2 regions of the Brassicibacter thermophilus genome follow, and region 2 is predicted to be linked to the other one. Evidence: riboswitches for the same ligand, from Rfam matches in the RefSeq annotation. Region 2 holds a riboswitch; the other holds the start of a gene.
What was found. Region 2 has a riboswitch for glycine ahead of gcvT (glycine cleavage system aminomethyltransferase GcvT). Riboswitches for the same ligand answer to the same signal wherever they lie in the genome.
Positions count from the first base shown of each region.

Region 1: another riboswitch for glycine. It lies ahead of ACZ41D_RS06485 (GrdX family protein); the one in region 2 lies ahead of gcvT (glycine cleavage system aminomethyltransferase GcvT).

Region 1 covers NZ_AP042446.1:1,372,736-1,384,379, forward strand. The annotation lists gene ACZ41D_RS06480 (Na/Pi cotransporter family protein) at 1-1,161, shown strand, start outside; glycine riboswitch at 1,300-1,404, shown strand; gene ACZ41D_RS06485 (GrdX family protein) at 1,558-1,938, shown strand; gene trxB (thioredoxin-disulfide reductase) at 2,107-3,045, shown strand; gene trxA (thioredoxin TrxA) at 3,069-3,386, shown strand; gene ACZ41D_RS06500 (glycine/sarcosine/betaine reductase component B subunit) at 3,469-4,755, shown strand; gene grdA (glycine/sarcosine/betaine reductase complex selenoprotein A) at 4,791-5,267, shown strand; gene grdB (glycine reductase complex selenoprotein B) at 5,303-6,613, shown strand; gene grdC (glycine/sarcosine/betaine reductase complex component C subunit beta) at 6,763-8,301, shown strand; gene grdD (glycine/sarcosine/betaine reductase complex component C subunit alpha) at 8,312-9,499, shown strand; gene rpoN (RNA polymerase factor sigma-54) at 9,864-11,243, shown strand; gene ACZ41D_RS06530 (sugar-binding transcriptional regulator) at 11,571-11,644, shown strand, end outside.
Region 2 covers NZ_AP042446.1:706,463-718,106, reverse strand. The annotation lists gene gcvPA (aminomethyl-transferring glycine dehydrogenase subunit GcvPA) at 1-824, opposite strand, end outside; gene gcvH (glycine cleavage system protein GcvH) at 826-1,209, opposite strand; gene gcvT (glycine cleavage system aminomethyltransferase GcvT) at 1,407-2,513, opposite strand; glycine riboswitch at 2,693-2,770, opposite strand; glycine riboswitch at 2,773-2,866, opposite strand; gene ACZ41D_RS03430 (aldo/keto reductase) at 3,080-4,213, shown strand; gene ACZ41D_RS03425 (4Fe-4S dicluster domain-containing protein) at 4,294-5,754, opposite strand; gene ACZ41D_RS03420 (SpoIIE family protein phosphatase) at 5,773-6,945, opposite strand; gene ACZ41D_RS03415 ([Fe-Fe] hydrogenase large subunit C-terminal domain-containing protein) at 6,942-8,666, opposite strand; gene ACZ41D_RS03410 ((2Fe-2S) ferredoxin domain-containing protein) at 8,669-8,914, opposite strand; gene ACZ41D_RS03405 (N-acetylmuramoyl-L-alanine amidase) at 9,335-9,670, opposite strand; gene ACZ41D_RS03400 (N-acetylmuramoyl-L-alanine amidase) at 9,715-10,056, opposite strand; gene ACZ41D_RS03395 (hypothetical protein) at 10,188-10,628, opposite strand; gene ACZ41D_RS03390 (ISLre2 family transposase) at 11,011-11,644, shown strand, end outside.

The DNA.
Region 1 (11,644 bases), 670 kb from region 2:
GGAAGCCATTTAAAACCTCTAAGTCAATCTAAAGCTTTTAACGACATTTTGTTAAGTTTAAATAACCCATTTCTTGGAATACTTGTAGGTTTTGCACTTACGACAATAGTTCAAAGTAGTAGTGCTTCTATAGGGTTGTTATTAGCATTATCAAGTCAAGGATTTATAAATATAGATATTGCATTACCAATATTGTATGGGGATAACATTGGTACTACAACAACTGCATTATTATCTAGTATAGGGGCTAATAAAACAGCTAAAAGAGCAGCAATCATGCATTTTTTATTTAATTTAGTTGGTACAATATTGTTCATGACAGTTTTACAGTATCCTATAAAAGAATTAGTAATGAATATTTCAAAATTTGATGTAGAGAGGCAAATTGCTAATGCTCATACTTTGTTTAACTTGATAAATTTAATAATTCAGTTTCCTTTTGCTGGATTATTAGTTAAAGCTGCAATAAAAATAGTGCCTGGTGAAGTTGAAGAGACTTTAGGACTAAAATATTTAGATACTAGAATTATAGAAACTCCTTCAATAGCAGTTGGTCAAGCTTATAAGGAAGTACTTAGGATGGCTAAAATAGCTGAAGATAATCTGTTAACTGCATCCGAAGCTTTTTTCAAAAAAGATAATAAGCTTATTAATAAAGTATTTGAAAAAGAAAAAGTTATTAATCAATTAGAAAATGATATAACAGAATATCTTGTTGAATTATCAAATGCACCACTAACTGATGAACAACATAATATAGTAAATATGCTATTTAATGCAGTAAATGATATCGAAAGAGTTGGAGATCATGCGGATAATTTAGGAGAGCTGGCACAATATGCTGTTGATAATAATTTAAAATTTACTCAAAAAGCTCTTGAGGAGCTGCAAATTATGTTTAATAAAGTTTTATATGTTTATAAAACTGCTATAAAAGCTTTTGAAACTAAACAATTTGAAATTGCGACCAAGGTAAAAGGATATGAAGAAGAAATTGACTTAATGGAAAAACAGTATAGGGCAAATCACATTGATAGATTAAATAAACAATCGTGTCATCCAGCTTCAGGTGTTGTTTTTTTAGATATTATTAGTAATCTTGAAAGAGTTTCTGATCACTCTTCTAATATAGCATTATATATATTAGATTTATTAGATTGAGTAGAAAATACAGTATCAATAAAAAAGTACTATGCTTGATAAAAAAAATACAAATTAGGTATTGTATAGTTGATAAATATATATTATAATATGTATAGAAGTTATAGATAAAAAAAATTAATATTGATTTTCGACTGTGAGATAAATGCGGGAGAGACCAATTAAGTTTGGCGCCGAAGGAACAAGTTGTAGAACTTGCCATTCTACGATGAATTTCTCAGGCAAAAGAACCGCATTTTGACAGTCCTCTGGAAAGTGTATTTCCACCGAAGGAGCAATTCTGAAAAGAAGAAACTCTCAGGTCAAAAACAGAGTAGAAGGGCACATTGTTGTTTTTCTATTCTGTTTTTTTATGCAAACCATTGAAATTGAATGGGAATATGGGAGATGAAAAATTTGAATAAGTTACTAATAATTACTAATAATCCTTTAGTGAAGGAAAGATATAGTAACATTTACAATGTTGAGTTTTATAAAGTTGATTACATGGGTATATTAAAAATTATAAGGGATTATATCCATAGAGGCTATATTTTATTGACACATCCTCTGTCTGGAAGTGTTAAACCAAATGAAACACCTTATAAAACTGTAATTATAAAAAAAGGAAAAGAAAATTTGGATTATAAATCATTAAAACTAATAGAGGATAGCATGGCTGCAACAAGTAAATTTTTAAAAAATAAAAAAACTCCTTGTTGGACCGAAAGAGTTTTGAAAGATTTTCAAGTAATAGATTTATCTTTAATTGAAAATGTAATTAATAAAAGTCTATAGTGTCAATAATACATTAGGAGCATAAATGTAAAAAATGTTATTAATAAGGTAGTATACTTATAAAGGTAAAAAATTAACAAAAATACTCATAGTAACTTAATTTTGTTATCAAATTATATGGATAGTAAAAAAAATAAGAAAGAAAATAATAAAAAGGAGTGAATTAATATGGATAATATTTATGACGTGGTAATTATTGGTTCAGGGCCTGCAGGATTATCAGCAGGGATATACGCTGCAAGAGCTAGAATGAAAACATTAATACTTGAAAGGGAAAAAGCTGGAGGGCAAATTGTAACTACTGAAGAAGTTGCTAACTACCCTGGTTCTATAAGAGATGCTAGTGGCCCATCACTTATTGCAAGGATGGTTGAACAAGTAGAGGAATTTGGTGCTGAAAGAAAATTAGATGAAATTATTGAAGTGGATTTTAGTGAAAAAATTAAGGTTTTAAAAGGGAAAAAAGGAGAATACAAAGCTAAATCAGTAATCATTGCTACAGGAGCGAAGCCAAGACCAATAGGTTGCCCTGGAGAAAAAGAATTAACTGGAAAGGGAGTTTCATACTGTGCAACTTGTGATGGAGCTTTCTTTGAAGGTATGGATGTTTATGTTATTGGTGGAGGAGATTCAGCAGTTGAAGAAGCAATATACTTAACTAAGTTTGCTAGAAAGGTAACTATAGTTCACAGAAGAGATGAATTAAGAGCTGCAAAATCAATTCAAGAAAAAGCATTTAAAAATGAAAAAATTGATTTTATCTGGGACTCAGTAGTTAAAGAAATAAAAGGTGATGGCATAGTAGAGTCTATGATACTTCAAAACAAGAAAACTGGAGAAGAAACTGAAATTGTAGCTAATGAAGAAGATGGAACATTTGGCATATTTGTATTCATTGGATATTTACCAAAAACTGAGTTATTTAATGATATCGTGAAAATGGAAAGAGGATATATAGTAACTGATGAGAATATGAAGACAAACATTGAAGGTGTATTTGCAGCAGGAGATTGCAGAGTTAAATCATTAAGGCAAGTAGTAACTGCTTGTGCTGATGGTGCTATTGCTGCTACTCAAGCTGAAAAATACATAGAAAATAATTTTTAAAAAAAGTTAGGAGGGGATTATAAATGTTAGTACTTGATAAAAATACTTTTGAGGATGAAGTTTTAAAGGCTGAAGGTTATGTATTAGTTGATTTTTGGAGCCAAGGATGTGAACCTTGTAAAGCACTAATGCCACATGTTGAAAAATTATCAGAAAAATATGGGGACAAAATTAAGTTTTGTAAACTTGATACAACTAAAGCAAGAAGACTTGCAATTAAACAAAAAGTTCTAGGATTGCCTGTAATAGCTATATACAAAGATGGTGAAAAAATAGATGAAGTTGTAAAAGATGACGCTACACCAGAAAATGTTGAAGCTATGATTAAAAAATATTTATAGTTTTTAACTTCAAGTGATAAATAATCACTTGGGGTTCAAATAAACATACAATTTATTTGAAATATTAAGGGAGGTGAGCTTTATGCGCTTAGAGCTAGGTAATATTTTTATCAAAGATGTACAATTTGGTGATCAATCAAAAGTAGAAAATGGTACATTATATGTGAACAAGCAAGAACTTATTAGCTTGTTAATGGAAGATGAACATTTAAAAAGTGTTGATGTAGAGCTTGCAAGACCTGGTGAAAGCATAAGAATAACTCCTGTAAAGGATGTTATTGAACCAAGGGTAAAAGTTGATGGTCCAGGTGGTATTTTCCCAGGAGTGATTTCAAAGGTTGAAACTGTTGGTTCTGGAAGAACTCATGTGTTGAAGGGTGCTGCTGTTGTAACTACTGGGAAAATAGTTGGTTTTCAAGAAGGAATCATTGATATGACAGGGCCTGGAGCAGAATACACTCCTTTTTCCAAGTTAAATAATGTAGTAGTTATTTGTGAACCTGTAGAAGGCCTAAAGCAGCATGATCATGAAAGAGCTGTGAGGATGGCAGGATTAAAAGCAGCTGTTTATCTTGGTAAATTAGGAAAAAATATCACACCAGATGAAATAAAAACGTATGAAACTTTACCTTTGCTAAAAAGTGTAGAAAAATACCCTGATTTACCAAAGGTAGCATATGTACAAATGCTTCAAAGTCAAGGATTACTTCATGACACTTATGTTTATGGTGTAGATGCTAAACAAACTTTATCAACTATGCTTTACCCAACAGAGATTATGGATGGTGCTATTATTAGCGGTAACTGTGTTTCTGCATGTGATAAGAACACAACATATCATCATCTAAATAATCCAGTTATCCATGATTTATATGAAAAGCATGGAAAAGAGATTAACTTTGTTGGTGTAATAATTACCAATGAAAATGTTTACCTTGCAGATAAGGAAAGATCTTCAAATTGGGCAGCTAAGTTAGCTGAGTATTTAGGAGTAGATGGGGTTATTATTTCTCAAGAAGGTTTTGGTAACCCAGATACAGATTTAATTATGAATTGTGTAAAAATAGAAAAGAAAGGCATTAAAACAGTAATAATAACAGATGAATATGCAGGAAGAGACGGAGCGTCTCAATCATTAGCTGATGCAGATCCACTTGCTAATGCTGTTGTTACTGGTGGTAATGCAAATGAAACTATTGAATTACCTCCAATGGACAAAGTTATTGGTCATGTAGATGTTGTTGATGTAATAGCTGGAGGATTTGATGGTAGTTTGAAAAAAGATGGTTCAATAGTTGTAGAACTACAAGCTATAACTGGAGCAACTAATGAACTTGGATTTAATAAATTAACTGCAAGAGAATTTTAGTCTAACAAAAATTAAAAATGAAAGGAAGTGTAAAAATGGGATTTTATGATGGTAAGAAAGTTATCATTATAGGCGATAGAGATGGAATACCAGGTCCAGCAATGGAAGAATGTTTAAAAACTACTGGTGCAGAAGTAGTATTCTCATCAACAGAATGCTTTGTCTGAACTGCAGCAGGCGCAATGGACCTAGAAAATCAGAAGAGAGTGAAGGAATTAACTGAAAAATACGGTGCAGAAAACATCGTTGTAGTATTAGGGGCAGCAGAAGCAGAAGCAGCTGGATTGGCAGCAGAAACTGTAACAGCTGGAGACCCAACCTTCGCAGGTCCATTGGCAGGAGTCCAGTTAGGACTTAGAGTATATCATGCAGTTGAACCAGAATTTAAGAATGAAGTAGATGCTGATGTATATGATGAACAAATAGGTATGATGGAAATGGTTCTTGATGTAGATGAAATAATTGAAGAAATGAAGAGTATTAGAAAAGAATATTGCAAATTTAATGACTAATATTAAACTCGATAATTAGAGAGGGGGGAAGTCAAATGGGTAAAATTAAAGTTGTACATTATATAAACCAATTTTTTGCTGGAATCGGTGGAGAAGAAAAAGCCGATTATAAACCTGAAATGAGAGATGGTGCTGTAGGTCCAGGAATGGCTTTAAATGCAAAATTTGGTGATGAAGCAGAGATAATTGCTACTATTATTTGTGGAGATAGTTATTTCAATGAAAATATAGAGGAAGCTAAAAAAACAATCATTGATATGGTAAAACAGCTTAATCCTGATTTATTTATAGCTGGACCAGCATTTAATGCAGGTAGATATGGTGTTGCATGTGGTACTATAACTGATGCTATTAATAAAGAACTAGGAATCCCAGTACTAACTGGTATGTATGTTGAAAATCCTGGAGCAGATATGTTTAAAAAGAGTGTTTATATAGTTTCTACAAAGAATAGTGCTGCAGGGATGAGGGATGCTGTTAAGAAAATGGCACCATTAGCTTTAAAATTAGCTAAAGGTGAAAAAATTGGAACACCAAATGAAGAAGGATATATCTCAAGAGGATTAAGAAAAAACATATTTGAAGAAAAAAGAGGTTCTGAGAGAGCCGTTGAAATGTTAGTTAAAAAGCTAAAAGGTGAAGAATTTGTAACAGAATTTCCAATGCCTGATTTTGATAGAGTTGATCCAAACCCAGCAATAAAAGATTTATCAAAAGCTACAATAGCACTAGTTACTTCTGGTGGTATTGTTCCAAAACACAATCCAGATCATATTGAATCTTCAAGTGCTTCAAAATATGGCAAATATGATATTGAAGGGATTATGGACTTAACTGCTGATACACACGAAACAGCACATGGTGGATATGACCCAGTATATGCAAATGAAGATGCTGATAGGGTATTGCCTGTTGATGTATTAAGAGACCTAGAAAAAGAAGGGAAAATTGGTAAACTTCATAGGTACTATTATGCTACAGTGGGTAATGGAACAGCTGTTGCAAGTGCTAAAGCATTTGCAGAAAAAATAGGTAAGGAACTAGTTGCTGATGGAGTAGACGCAGTTATATTAACTTCAACCTGAGGTACTTGTACACGTTGCGGTGCAACAATGGTTAAGGAAATTGAACGAGCTGGAATACCAGTTGTTCATATGTGTACAGTAGTACCAATTTCACTGACTGTAGGAGCAAACAGAATAGTTCCAACAATTGCTATACCACATCCATTAGGGAATCCAAAACTTGACCCTACAGAAGAAAAGGCTTTAAGAAGAAAATTAGTAGAAAAAGCTCTAACTGCGTTACAAACTGAAATTGATGGTCAAACAGTATTTGAAGACTAATTTTACTAAGTACTTTAAAATAATTATATCAAATAAATGGGTGATGAGTTATTTTCATCACCCATTTGTAAAAATTTTTAATATTAATATTAACTAACCTAATGAGAGTATTTGTTACAATATTTTAATAGATTAATGGAGGTGTAGTTATGACATATTCAGTAGTAAAAGGAGCTAGCTATGTTTTAGTTCACACACCAGATATGATAATTCATAATGGAACAACTCAAACAACAGAGAGAATAACAAATCCAGAATCCGATTATTTAAAAGAATTACCTAAACATCTAAGAAGTTTCGAAGAAGTAGTATCTTATCCACCAAATCAAGTTTATATTGGTAATATGTCACCTGAAGATTTAAGCAAATATGAAAAACCATGGTATGATAAAAAAGTAGAAGGTGCTAGTAAAGTCGGTAAAATGGGAGAGATAATGCCTCAAGACGAATTTATTGGATTAATGAAAATTGTAGATGTATTTGACATTGTAAAACTTGAAAAGAATTTCACAGAAAATGTAAGAAACAAATTAAAAGAACACCATTTTATGACTGAAGAATTAATTGAAAAACTTAAAATTGGTGAAGAATTGGAAGATATTAAGAAATTAGTTGAAGAACAGCATTCAGAACCAATTTATAATAATGGTGAACTTGTAGGTTGTGTAAAAAGAGCACATGATATTGATGTTAATCTAACTGCTCATATATTATTTGAAAATTTAGTTGTAAAAGCGTCAGGTGCATTAGCTTTATTAAACTTAATTGATAAAAATGATATTAATCCTGAAGATATTGAATACGTAATAGAATGTTCTGAAGAAGCTTGTGGAGACATGAATCAGAGAGGCGGAGGAAATTTTGCGAAAGCTATAGCTGAAGTAGCTGGATTTGTAAATGCATCTGGTTCTGATACTAGAGGATTTTGTGCCGGACCAACTCATGCATTAATTGAGGCAGCAGCTTTAGTTCAAGCAGGAGTATACAAAAATGTTGTAGTAGCGGCAGGTGGAGCAACAGCAAAGCTTGGGATGAATGGTAAAGACCATGTTAAGAAGGGAATGCCAATATTAGAAGATGTACTTGGAGGATTTGCAATTTTAGTAAGTAAAAATGATGGAGTAAATCCAGTTTTAAGAACTGATCTAGTTGGCCGACATACAATTGGAACAGGTTCATCACCACAAGCAGTAATTACTTCATTAGTAACTTCACCATTAGATAGGGGACAGCTTAAAATAACAGATATAGATAAATATTCAGTAGAAATGCAAAATCCTGATATAACTAAACCTGCTGGAGCAGGAGATGTACCTAAAGCAAACTACAAGATGATAGGAGCATTAGGTGTAAAAAGAAAAGAGTTAGATAGAAAAGAATTAAATAATTTCGTTGAAGAACATGGTATGGAAGGCTGGGCTCCAACTCAAGGGCATATACCATCTGGCGTACCTTATATTGGTCATGGAAGGAAAGCCATGTTAGATGGTAAATTAAATAGAGCTATGATAATAGGTAAAGGTAGTTTGTTCCTTGGAAGAATGACAAACTTATTTGATGGAGTTTCCATAGTAATGGAAAAGAACAGCGGAAAAGTTGAAGATAATAAGGGAGTTTCAGAAGAAGAAGTAAAGAAACTTGTAGCACAATCAATGAGGGAATTTGCATCACATCTACTTCAGGAATAGAGGTGACAATATGACGTACAATAGTAATATAAAAAAGATTTTAGGGAAAGTTTTTAATGATGTTGCAGATGCAATAGAAACAGGTCAATTTGGAGAAAAAATTAAAGTTGGAATAACTACCCTTGGTAGTGAACATGGAGTAGAAAATATTATTAAAGGTGCTGAAATGGCACAAAAAAGGGACAATTCAATAGAAGTTGTTCTTATAGGACCAAAAGCAGATACAAGTTTAAAAATAGTAGAAGCAAATAGTGAAGAAGAAGCTCATAAAAAAATGGAACAGCTTTTAGACAGCGGAGAAATCCACAGTGCAGTAACAAATCATTATAGTTTTCCAATAGGTGTTTCAACAGTAGGAAGGGTTATTACACCTGGTGTTGGAAAAGAAATGTATCTTGCTACAACTACTGGTACATCATCACCTCATAGAGTTGAAGCTATGGTTAAAAACGGATTATATGGAATTATAGCTGCAAAAGCTATGGGAATTGAAAAACCAACTGTAGGTATTCTTAATTTAGATGGTGCAAGACAGGTAGAAAGAGCATTAAAAGAATTAAAGGAAAATGGATATGATATTAACTTTACTGAGTCAATGAGAGCAGATGGCGGATGTGTAATGAGAGGAAACGACCTCCTTGCAGGGACTCCAGATGTCATGATTACAGATACATTGACAGGAAATATTTTAATGAAGGTATTTTCATCATACACTACTGGTGGAAGTTATGAAGCAATGGGATATGGATATGGTCCAGGTATTGGAGAAGATTATTCAAGAATTATTTTAATATTATCAAGAGCATCAGGTGTGCCTGTAGTTGCTAATGCAATAAGTTACGCAGCTAAGTTAGCTAAAGGTAAAGTTACTAAAGTAGCAAAAGAAGAGTTTGAGAAAGCAAACAAAGCTAAGTTTAAAGAAATACTCAAAAGATTAAATAAAGATGTAGAAAAATCATCAGAAGATGATGAAGAAGTTGAAGCACCACCTAAAGAAGTAGTAACTGGATCAATTTCTGGTATAGATATAATGGAATTAGAAAATGCTGTAAAGGCATTGTGGAAAAATGGAATATATGCTGAAAGTGGTATGGGATGTACTGGACCAATAGTGATGGTAAATGAAGATAAGCTTTCTAAGGCTAAAGAAGTATTGAGTGATGCTGGATATATTACAAAAGAATCAAATCCATGTTAAAAAAACCTAGGGTACCCTAGGTTTTTTTAACATGGATTTAGTTTTCGTAATAAATAAAAGGAGTTATATGTTTTTTATAGAAATAAGTAATTAAATTATTTAGAATTTTAAAATATAATATATAATGAAAGACTCAAACTAATAGTATAAAGAACTTTAGTATCTAAATTGAATTTTCAGAATTTTTAAAGAATAATAGTAATATAATTTATTCGAGGGATATTTGCATAAAATGTAGAAAAAAGATTTTTTTTGACTAATTATCGATTATTTTGTATTTATCATTTGTTTTTGGTATAATACCTATAAGAGAAGAATATAGATTTAGTAAAAGATATTTAAAATTGAAATAGGAGTGAGCCATATGAGAATGGGTTTTGATTTGACCCTAGAACAGGCACAAAAATTAATAATGACTCCTGAACTTAGACAAGCTATACAATTACTTCAATTTACGAGTCAAGAGCTAAATCAATATATTGAGCAACAAATACAAGTTAATCCTCTGCTAGAAATTGGTTCAAGTGCAGAAAGTGAGGTTAATATTGATGATTTTAAAGAAAAATTTGAAGAGATTGATTGGAAGGAATATCTAGGCCAGTATGATGACATTAGTTATAGCTATTCAAATTATTCAGAAAAAAATGAAATCGTTTTCGATAATTTTATAACTTCGCAAACTTCATTAAAAGAGCAGCTTCTTTTCCAATTAAATATGACAATATACGATAAAGAATTAAAATCTATAGGAGAAATAATTATTGAAAGCATTGATAAAAACGGATATTTGAATACTACTGTTGAGGAAATAGCTAATCAGCTTAGCGTCGATGTAGAACGAGTTGAAGAGGTATTGAAAGTAATTCAAAATTTTGACCCTGTAGGAGTAGGTGCTAGAAATTTAAAAGAATGCTTATTGGTACAGCTTAAGTATAAAGGAATTGACAATGAAAACGTGTACAAAGTTGTAGACCATTACCTTGAAGATTTAGCTCAAAATAGACTTCATAAAATTTCTAAAGAGTTAGATACTACTCTCAAAGAAGTACAATGGATATCTGACTTAATAAAATCTTTGGAACCAAAACCAGGAAGAGGTTTTGTTCACGACAGCGATGATATTAGATTTGTTACACCTGATATTATAGTTCATTATATAGACAATGAATATATTATATTATTAAACGATTCAGCTGGTCCGAGACTAAATATAAATAGTTTTTACAAACAGCTTTTAAAGAGTACAAATGACGATAAGATTAGAGAATTTTTAACCGATAAACTTAATTCTGCTATGTGGATAATAAAAAGTATTGAGCAGAGGAAAAATACTATTTACAAAGTGGCTCAATCTATACTTAAATTTCAAAAAGACTTTTTTGATAAAGGAGAAAAGGCTCTCAAACCTTTGACTTTAAAAGATATTGCAAATGATATAGGTGTTCATGAATCTACCGTTAGCAGGGCTACTAATGGAAAATACATGCAAACGCCTAGAGGAATATTTGAACTAAAATACTTTTTTTCTAGTAGTATTTCTAATAGAAATGGTAGCATTTCTTCTACAAGTGTTAAATCAATGATAAAGGATTTAATTGATAATGAAAATCCTAAAAAACCTCTTAGTGATCAACAAATTTCTGACATTTTAAAGAAGAAGAATATAAAAATATCTCGAAGAACTGTTGCGAAATATAGAGACGAACTAGGAATTCCTTCATCTTCTATGAGAAGGAGATTTTAATAAATAAGTCTAAGAAAATAATTATTTTCTTAGACCCATGTTTTTAAAACAAAAGCTAAAGCCATACTAAAAATATTGAAATTTAATAATTTATTTTTTAATATTGACTTGAATTTTTGTATTTATTAGCCTATAATATAGTCAAGGTGTTTTTTTAATTAGCGTGGGACATATATTGAAACGTGGGACATTATTTGACCCTTATTTTGAATACAATTATCTAAGGAATGAATGATAAGTACGCTGTATATAAAATTATTTAGACATTAGCTGGGACAAAATCATTACATGGTGGACAATTAGCGCCTAGGGAGGTTTATTGATTAGATGAATGATAAAGATGTAATTCTAATAGAGAAGAAAATAGTTCCCGAAATTACGGAAATACTCGAAAAAAGGTA
Region 2 (11,644 bases):
CCACCATAGTTTAAGCTATTACCTAAAGATTGACCTTCGCCAACTACTATATCAGCACCATATTCTCCAGGAGATTTTAATATTCCTAGAGATATAGGATCTACACTCATTATAAGCATTGCTTTTTTCTTACTATGAGTAATTTTTTCAACTTCATCAATATCTTCAATTATACCGAAAAAGTTCGGATTTTGTACTATTACTGCAGCTATATCATCAGTTATTTCACTTTTCAAAACTTCTAAATCAGTAACTCCTTCTTTTTCTTCTACTTCAACTACTTCAATATCACGACTTTTAGCATATGTCTTTAATACAGCTATTGATTCCGGATGGACAGTTTTTGAAACGATTACCTTGTTTTTTCGTGTTTGAACTGCTGCCATAATAGCTGCTTCAGCTAATGCACTTGCCCCATCATACATAGAAGCATTTGCAACATCCATACCTGTTAAATTACAAATCAAAGTCTGATATTCAAATATGACTTGAAGTGTCCCTTGACTTATTTCTGCTTGATATGGTGTATATGCTGTATAAAATTCTGACCTTGAAATAACATGGTCTACAACAGAAGGTATATAATGATCATATGCTCCTGCTCCTAAGAAACAAACTAAATCGTCTGTACTTCTATTTTTTTTGCTTAATGCTCCTACGTGCTTTCTTATTTCTTCTTCTGACATTGGTTTTCCAATGTTTAACTCTCTCTTTAATCTAATCTCATCAGGAATATCTTTAAATAGATCTTCTATCGAATTTAATCCCAAACTATCTAGCATCTTCTTTTCATCATCAGCAGTGTTGGGTATATATGGGAACATTTTATGCCTCCTCATCACATAATTTTTCATAATCCCCTGGTGATAGTAATTCATCTAATTGTGAACTATCTTTTATCTCAACACATATTAACCAGTTTTTATATGGGTCTTCGTTTAATAAACTTGGTTCATCAATTACTTCTTCGTTTATTTCTAAAACTTTTCCATCTATAGGCATATATGAATCTGAGGCAGCTTTAACAGATTCAATTACTGCAAATGATTCTTCTTTGCTAAATTCATCATCTACTTCTGGAAGTTCAACATAAACTATATCTCCTAAATTATGCTGTGCAAAGTCTGTTATACCTATATAAGCCTTATCTCCTTCAACCTTTACCCATTCATGATCTTTTGTATAAAGCAAATCCTTCAAAATATTCATATAAATTCCTCCTTTATTATTTTATACATATTTTATACATATATTTTACTACATTTTAAAAATAAATTCATGATAATTAATAGTAATTATAAGCAAATAATTTTAACTCTTTAATTATATATACCTTACTTTTAAAATCCGTTTACCTATAAATAAATTAAATATTGTTTATTTTTTGTTAATTTGAGAAATTAAAATTATTTCTTATAGTTTTTCTTATAAAAACGTTTGTCAATAATTTCTGCTTTGACAGGTTTTTTTCTAATCATTATCTCTATTTCATTACCTAACTTTGCGTATTTTGATTCAATTAAAGCTAATCCTATATTTTTCTTTAATGTAGGTGAAAAATATCCCGTAGTAACAAATCCAATTTTTTTTCCTTCAACAAATACATCATAAAATTCCCTTGGAATACCTCTTCCTTTCATCTCAAATCCGACAAGTTTCCTTTGTAATCCTTCCTCTTTTTGTTTTACTAATGCGTCTTTACCGATAAAATTTTCCTTATTGAGTTTTACAAAGTAACCTAACCCAGCTTCTAATGGTGTAATGTCCTTAGAAATCTCATGCCCATAAAGAGGTAATGTTGCTTCAAACCTTAATGTATCTCTTGCACCTAGCCCTGCTGGTTTTAACCCAAGCCCTTTTCCTACATTTATAATTTCATTCCACACTTTTGAAATTTGGTCATTGCTTGTGTAAATTTCAAATCCATCTTCTCCAGTATATCCTGTCCTCGACACTAAACATTTTACCCCAGCAATATTTACATCTCTATTGCAATAGAAAAATTTAATTTGGGATAAATCTGTATCTGTAAGTTTTTGAAGTATCTCTTGTGCCTTAGGGCCTTGAAGTGCTACTTCAGAAATTTGATCAGAAACATTTAATATATCTACATCAAATTCAGCTTTATTGTCAAGCATCCATTGGTAGTCTTTGTCAACATTTGCAGCATTTACTACTAGATAATAGTGTTCATTAGAAAACTTATAAATAAGTAAATCGTCAACTACCCCACCATCAGGATAACACATAAAGCTATATATTACTTGGTTGTCATTAAGAGTCGAAATATCATTAGTTACTAGATTTTGAACATATTTAAATGCATCCTTTCCTTTTACCTCAATTTCTCCCATGTGAGATACATCAAAAATACCTGCTTTAGTCCTTACTGCATTATGTTCTGGTATTATTCCCTCATACTGAACGGGTAATGACCATCCTGCATAATTTACTATCTTGCCACCATGTTTTAAATGAATTTCGTAAAGAGCTGTTTTTTTAGAACTCCCCATTTTACTTCCTCCCTCCTTATTATTATTCTTTCTACAAAATTCTAAATTATAAACATATTTTTCTTTTAATTAATTATCATAACATTAATAATATGCACTAAAAAAAGGATACATGTATATCATATATCCTTTAAAATAATAAAGGGACATGATATACACATTTAGATATGTTATCATATCCCCTGTATGCAAACCTGAGAGTTTCTACAGATAATACTGTATTGCTCCTACGGTGTCATTTCTGAACTTTCCAGAGGTCCATCCAATAACGATACTTTTGCCTGAAAGATTCTATGTACACAAATACATATTGCTTCTTCGGCTCCCAAAAGGGCATCTCTCGTTACCTTCATCTGGTATAATGTTTTATTGTTGAACTCATTTTCATGATAATATATTTTTCTGAAAACTTCAACACTTTTTTTGTTATAATAAAAAAAATATGATATTATAAAAATGATAAACTTGTATAATTACTGCAAAATTTCTTAAATTATTTTATTATGCAATTTCCTCAAACCATTAAATTAAATACCTATACATCTTATTTAAAAGGAGGCGTACATATGCAATACAGGAGTTTTACTAAGGATAATTTGAATATGTCAGTATTAGGATTTGGCTGTATGAGATTACCTATAATAGATAATGACCAAGGTAAAATTGATGAAAAAAAAGCTATTGAAATGATAAGATATGCAATAGATAATGGAGTAAATTACATAGACACTGCTTATCCTTACCATAACAAAAACAGTGAAATATTAGTAGGTAAAGCTTTAAAAAACGGATATAGAGAAAAAATTAAGCTTGCTACTAAATCACCTGTTTGGCTAGTAAAAGAACATGAAGACTTTGATAAGTACTTAAATGAGCAACTTGAAAAACTTAATACAGACTATGTAGACTTCTATCTTTTGCATACTTTAAATAAAAAATTATGGAATAAGATAAATGAGCTAAAAGTATTTGACTTTGTCAAAAGAGCTTTAGATGATGGAAGAATAAAATATATAGGTTTTTCATTCCATGATAATATCGAGTTGTTCAAAGAAATAGTTGATTCATACGACTGGGATTTTTGCCAAATACAGCTAAACTATATGGATGACAATTACCAAGCAGGTATAGAAGGATTAAAATATGCTGCTTCTAAAAATATTTCAGTTGTAGTAATGGAACCAATAAAAGGTGGGAAGCTTGCTAAAAAGCCTTCAAAAGAAATAGGCGAAATATGGGAGAAAGCTAAAGTGAAAAGAAGTCCTGCAGAATGGGCACTAAGATGGGTTCTTAACCACCCAGAAGTAAAGGTTGTTTTAAGTGGTATGAGTACAATTGACCAAGTAAAAGAAAACATAAAAACTGTAGAAAATGCATTGCCTAATTCATTAACTGTAGAAGAACTAGATTTGATTAATAAAGTAAAAAAAATATACAATGAAAAAATAAAAGTTGGATGTACTGGTTGTAATTACTGTATGCCTTGCCCAAATAATGTTTCTATACCTGATGTATTTGAACTTTATAATAATGCATTTGTGTATGATGAATTAGAGAAATCACAAAAATCTTATGCAAATATGAGTAAATCAAAAAAAGATGCATCTCAATGTATAGAATGTGGGAAATGCGAGAAACAATGTCCACAAAATCTTCCTATAAGACAATATCTCAAAGAAGCACATGAAGTATTAAAATAAGTTTATTTCCAAAGTTATGATAATTGAAGTTGGATCTCTATAGAGAAATTTGTATAGTAAAAATAGATTTAAGCAAGGGTTTATTTACCCCTGCTTAAATCTATCTTACCTATTTCGAATATCCTTAGTGAATCTTGTACATTTTGTTCTAATGCCATTTTACCATATTTATCTACCTCTTTTTTATCCTTAGGTCCATGGTGTAATGATGCAGGTCCCCCTATACAACCTCCTTGGCAAGCCATTCCTTCTATAAAATTACCCTTAAATCTTCCTAATTTTGCTATTTTAAGTGCTTTATCACATTCTTTTATTCCATCACAACTAATTGGTTTAAAATCTAAATCAATTTCATTTTCTTTTATTACATGCTCTATAGCTTCTGTTACTCCTCCAGCTCTTGCAAATATTCTTCCATAGAAAGATGCATTATTTAATAGTCCATCATTACATTTTTCAAGATTTATATCTGCTGCTTCTATCATTGCAGCTAACTCTTCAAATGTAATAACATAATCAGTATCTCCTTTAATATCTTCTTCCATAATTTCTGCTTTTTTTGCAGTACATGGTCCAATAAATACTACTTTAGCTTTCTTATCCATATGTTTAATAAGTCTTGATATTGCAATCATTGGAGAAACAGTTTTTGAAATATTATCCACTAATTCTGGATAATTTTTCTTAATATAAGATACAAAAGCTGGGCAACAAGAAGTAGTAATAAAATCTTTATAATTAACCATCTCTGCAAGTTCTTCAGCTTCATGCAAAGCAACCATATCAGCCCCAAGAGCCACCTCTACTACATCGTAAAATCCTAATTTCTTAATACCACATATTACCTGCTCAATTTTAGCAAATGGAAACTGGCTTGATATAGAAGGAGCAACTATAGCATAAACATGAACATTGTCATCTTTCTTCCCTTTGTTTAATAAATCTATTACTTCTACAATACTTGACTTATCTGTAATTGCTCCAAATGGGCACTGAAAAACACAAGCTCCACATTGTATACATTTATCATTATCAATAACTGCTTTTTTATCCTTATCTATAGATATAGCATCTGCTGGGCAAGCCCTTCTACAAGGTCTTGCAACATCTGATATAGCATTATAAGGGCAAGCCTCACTACATTTACCACATTCAATACATTTATCGTAATCTATATGAGCTTTTTGACCTACATGATATATAGCTCCTACAGGACAAGCTTCTGAACATCTATGTGCTAAACATCCTCTACATGCTTCAGTTACAACGAATCTATTTACAGGGCATTCATCACATGCTGCATCTAAAACTTCAATAATATTTTTATTGTTCTTATTTCCTCCCATGGCCATTTTTACTCTTTCTTGAACAATAGCTCTTTCTTTATATATACAACATCTATCTTTCGACTTTGGACCAGGTACAAGCATCTTAGGAATTAAATCATAATTTTCTTTTAATGAACCTTTCATTGCTAACTTTGAAACTATCTTTAATACTTCAAATTTTATTTTCTGAACATTGCTTTCAAATTTTATCACTTATACCACCTCACAAAACTATATATGTATAACTTTAATATTTATCCCCAAACCCTCTAATAGTTCTTTTAACTGGTTTACAACTTTTAATTTTATACTTAAATCAATTGGTAAATCAGGATTTTGGTGAGCTGGATTTATAGCCTTGCCAACCCATAAATTCAAATGTGTACAATCCTCAATTAGCATCTTTGCTAATTTTGATGCTCCATCCTTTCGATTCAAACTGTATTGCTGATTATCTTTATAGGGGGATTTAATATACCTTTTTATCTTTTCTACAACTTTACTTAGTGTAAGTACACCTTCTGTAACTAAATCTATTCCTTCTATACTTGCAGTAGGAGGTACATCAGGATCGATAAAATCTAAGTTAGTTTTTATTTCCTTATCAAGCTCTCTAGCAATAATTGTAGCTGCAGTCCCCCCACAAACAACTTTTTTTCCATTACTCATCATAAATCTTTTAACAAACTCCTTATCGTTATCCCTATTTTTAGGTGGTCCTGTAAACAAATTAATAATTTCTGGTTTCCTAACTTTTAAAGATACAACAGTAGTATCATCACCTGGTTTATCCATATACAAAGTTCTACAAGTATCTATCAGGCTTCTAGAGATATTCTTTGCACATTTTTCTTTTGCAGAGACTTTGCATAAATATTGAGCTATATTTTTCCACTGCCAGCCGAGATTTAATACTCCTCCTACTCCAGCGTGTACTGCTCCGTCGCTTATTACAGTCAATAAATCTCCTTCTTGTAAATTAATATAGCTCTCCTTTACTACCTTCCCATTAATAATTGTTTCTTTTTTATCAATGAAACCTAGTCTACTGTTTTTAATAAAAAATATAGGAGGATTATCATATTCAGCTATATATGTTCTCCCGTCATTATAGACCTTAAGTATTGTAAAAGTAGAGTAAGCAAGATTTCTCACTTTACATACAGGTAGAGTATGGACTATAGTATCAACAGTTTCATATATACTAGCTCCTTCTTTTAGCATAGTAATAGCAATCTTTGATGTAAGAGTAGCTAATATATTTGCTTTTACTCCACTTCCTAACCCATCAGATAATACTATAATTACACTATCATCTTTTTTTATTATTTCAACATTATCGCCACAAAGTTCTTCACCATATTTATTTATGCTATCATATGAAATATCTATATATGGTTTCATTTTATATCACCATCATCTAATACAACATTTTTTAGCTTAGTAAGTATTACTTTTGTTTCAGCGGTAGTTTCACCTAATAATCCTGCAATTTCTTGCGCAACTCTCATCTGTTTTTGAATAACATCTTGTGCAGCATTTAGCGCGTTTTCCTTCACCTTTTTTAATTCATTTCTATTCTTTTCTTCATTAGTTATATCAATCATTATAACAAGAAAAACATCTTGTTCCTTAATATATAGTATATTTTGAAGCATAATAACATCATATTGAGGATAATTGACCTTTTTTAATATAATATTCTTTTCATTTTCTTTTACTTTATAAAAATCGAAATCATCTATTATTGTTGAAATTGGCTTCCCAATAATATCATCAGCTTTTATCTTAAATATTCTCTCTGACACATGGTTAAATTCAACAACCTTCATCTCGTTGTCAACAATAAATATACTATTAGGACTATTTTCAAATATTTGATTTGACAGCCTTTCTGCTTTACTTTTCATAAATGGCATACACATACTTATTTCTGCCATACCTTCATACACTGCTTGAGCTTTTTCTCTACAAGTTCCATACCCACAAGCACTGCAATTTAACTCATCTTGAGGTGTAAATTTACCCATCTTCCTCATTATAGTCTTTATCTCTTCTTCACTTGCTTTAGGTTTTTCTATAGATTTGTTTACAAATCCTTTGCTAAATAATAAATCCTCAGGTATCTTTCTCTTTTGACTATTTTCATAGTTATCTTCCGAATTAACGTATTTTTTTACTCTCAAAAATCTTTTTAAGTAACTTGTACCGTCTATCGGCATCCCCGAACCATTGACACATCCACCTTCACAGACATTAATTTCCAATAAAATTCCTTCGATTTCACCTTTATCAATTGCCTTTAGTGTTTCTATACTTTGCTCAATACCGTTGACAGTAACAACATCATATTTTTCCCTTATCCTTCCATCTACAAAACTATTAGCTACACCGCCATTTACAGGATATAACTTTCCTTTTTTAGTAGCAGTTTTGTCAAATGGTATAGGCTCCAATTTGTTTAAATCTATTTTTTCTTCTTTAAGCCAATTATCCATCTCTTCAAATGTAAGCACTGCATCTATAACGTCATCATGTTGAACATCAATCGCCTCAACTTTTTTAGCTACACATGGGCCTATAAAAGCTACGAAAGCATCTATTCCATAAAAGTATTTTATCATCTTTCCATGTGCAACCATAGGAGATACAACTGGTATCATATACTTAATTAAACTAGGAAAATATTTCTCTATCAATTCATTAGCTGAAGGACATGCTGTTGTTATAATGTTCTTTTTTGTAGATTTTTCAGTATAATCTTTATAAAGTAAAGACACTACATCTGCTCCTACGGCAGTTTCTTCTACTGCATAAAATCCTAATCTCTTTAATGCAGCAACAAATTTACCACTTTCACTTATATCAAATGCTCCAGCAAAAGAAGGTGCAACTGTTGCTATCACTTTTTTCTTTTGAGCAATAGCTTCTTTAACTTGTTCTAAACTGCTTTTTACTTTTCTAGCATTTTGAGGACATGCTAAAAAACATTGTCCGCAAGCAATACATCTTTCTTCAATAATTTCAGCTTGGTCATTTTTAAATTTTATAGCTTTTACAGGACAAACCCTTAAACATTTATAACAGTGCTTACAATTTGCTTCATTAAAATTTAAGAGGCCCAAGACTATAACCTCCCTCTAATGTACTTATCAAAAAACTCCTCTACATTATTTGCTTTAACTGATACAATTTCTCCATCATCAACTTTAACTGAAACAGCTTTTGTACATTCACCTAAACAAAATGCAGCCTTAACTGTTACTTTATCTTCTAAATGCTCATTTTTAATTATGTTTTGAAGATTTTTTATCACATTATAAGACCCTTTTAAGTGACATGCACTTCCGATGCAGACATTTATGGTTATCATTATATCCCTCCTATTTATAATAGTTAAATTTTTAACTTATTATTATGTATAAACTGCATAATAATAAAAAATCAGTATGGTCCTTTTTTTACATCATATATAATCATATATGTATAAAAATAAAGTTTTAATTTTATAATAATTATGTAAATTTCCTATTTATTTTTCTTTTAAAATTTTATATATTTTACCTCATATTTATATATATATCAATAATTTAAGTATAACTTATTGTTAATTAATTATCAAGCATTTTTATATTATTTTATTGATATAAAAACAAATCCACCTTATCCACATTATCCACATTTATTAGTGGATAACTTATGTTAACAATAGTTTGTCCAATTTTGCAATTTTTTGAGCAATATGCTTTACATAAAAAAAGTTTTCCACAATTACCAAATTATCCACAGAAATTTATTCACAATCTATACATTCATTAAAATACCTTAATATACCAATATATATTGCCCATGCCACTTTTTCTCTGTACTCACTAGTACTTAACAATACTTCTTCAGAAGGATTAGATAAAAATCCACATTCAACTAACACTGCTGGCATCTCAACTTCCCTTAGTAAGTACACGCTTTCTCTAGGTTGTGGAACTCTTTTATTCTCTTCGTCTAAAGTATTTTTTAATTCTTCTTGTATAATAAAAGCTAATTGCTTACTTTTTTCACAGTTTTTTTTATAAAAGGTTTGAGCGCCATAGTATTTAGACTGTGGAAAACTATTTAAGTGTATAGTGATAAATATATCGCCCTCACTTTCATTAGCTAATATTCGTCTGTTTCTTAAATCCTCATTCTTTTTTCTCGAACAGTCTTAGATTTTTCTGTATATAGTCCAACATCCTCTTCTCTAGTCATTATGACAATACCACCATTATGTTCTAACAATCTCTTTAATCTCAAAGCAATATCTAGATTAATTTCATCTTCTGTTTTATCTAACTTTCCAACTGCCCCTGGGTCAATACCACCATGCCCTGGATCTATAACTATAACTTTATTATTTATAGGAAGATAAAATGTTGTAATAGAATGGTCATACTTTTGTATAAAAAAAATAAATCCTATTATTATGAGAGGTAAAATAATAAGATACTTCTTTTTTATTGTGATTACAATAATCAATCACTCCTTATATGTAAATTAAGAGTTTGCTTACCTTCTTTACATATAAAATATATGAAATTTATGTATATATATTACAATTAAATAAAACCATTCCTTAAATTTATTATGCAATTTCCTCATATAAACACTTATTTTACTTTATTTTGTGACATTGACATAAATATTACTGCATAAAGCACTCCTATTACAAATATTACTGTATCTAAAATAAATGATGTATTTATTGCTAATCCAATTATTAAATAAATAATTAAGATACCCATTGTCTTTCCAAAAACACTAAAAAATCTATTACTAATTATTTTACGTTTTTCAGGTTCCATATTTTTTGCATCATTATATGTATACGATGTAATCCAATATATTCTTTCCTTTTTCTTGATTATATAAGATATAATAAACATAACTATGCAAATGTCTAAATATATTAGTTTTACTACGATATGTTCTGAATAATGTTTACTTAGTACCGCAACAGAAAACAAAATAAAAAGCATCATAAAACAAAATAGAATAATAAACGTTATGTATGTTTTAGCTTCGTAATTTATTTTATTATTTTCACTCATAACCTTTCCCCTTTCTATTTTATTATAGGAATATTCAATATACTAATTATTCGAGGAAATTGCATAAAATTGCATAATAAAATAATTTATTAAATTTTGATCTCACATTAATTATTCAATTTTCTCATTCTATAAATTTCTATTCATAATTCTATATTACTTATATTTATCCTTCAATTATTATTTCTACATTAATATAGAATAAATTTACATTTTTTATAAAATAACAAGTTTAAAGTCTTTTTCTAAGATATTATGCTAAAGTGTTGAAGCATAGTGTAAAATAATTGTAGGACATTTTAAAGATAAAAAGAACAAGAGATCCTCACTTTTTGATACAATGGAATCAGCAACAAAAAACCATTAAAAAGGAGGATCTCTTGTGAATACTATTGTAATACAAAACTGCAAAAATTTCATCAATAAAATCTTAAGTTTTATGAGCGAAACTCATACAAACAAACTAGAAGAACTAGAAACCGGGCTAGAAACCATCACCTATGACTTCATACTAAACATGATGAAAATCTATGCAGAAAGCCTTGATAAAGAGATAAAAGCGGATAAAAAATGGAGAAAACAAAATGGTCTTGTGGTAGAACGAAATAACGACAAACGAGAAATCTTAACAAAGTTTGGTATACTGACTTACAACAGAACCTACTTTTATGATAAGAAAAGTTGCACATATGTACACCTAATCGATGAGGCATTAGGAATTGATCCATATGATAGAGTATCAACTGCAGTAGCAGCAGATATGGTAGAGTACTCTAGTGATAACTCCTATGCAAAAAGCAGTCAATATGCAACCGGCGGTATTGTAAGCAGGCAAACCGTAATGAACAAAACAAGAAAACTAAATGAAGAAAAACTAAAGATAGAAACTAAAGGTCCAAAGCGAAAAGTACAAGTTCTCCACATAGATGCCGATGAAGACCATGTAGCCCTACAAGATGGCAAAAACGCCATAGTTCCCCTGATTACCATATACGAAGGCACAAAAAGAACAGCAA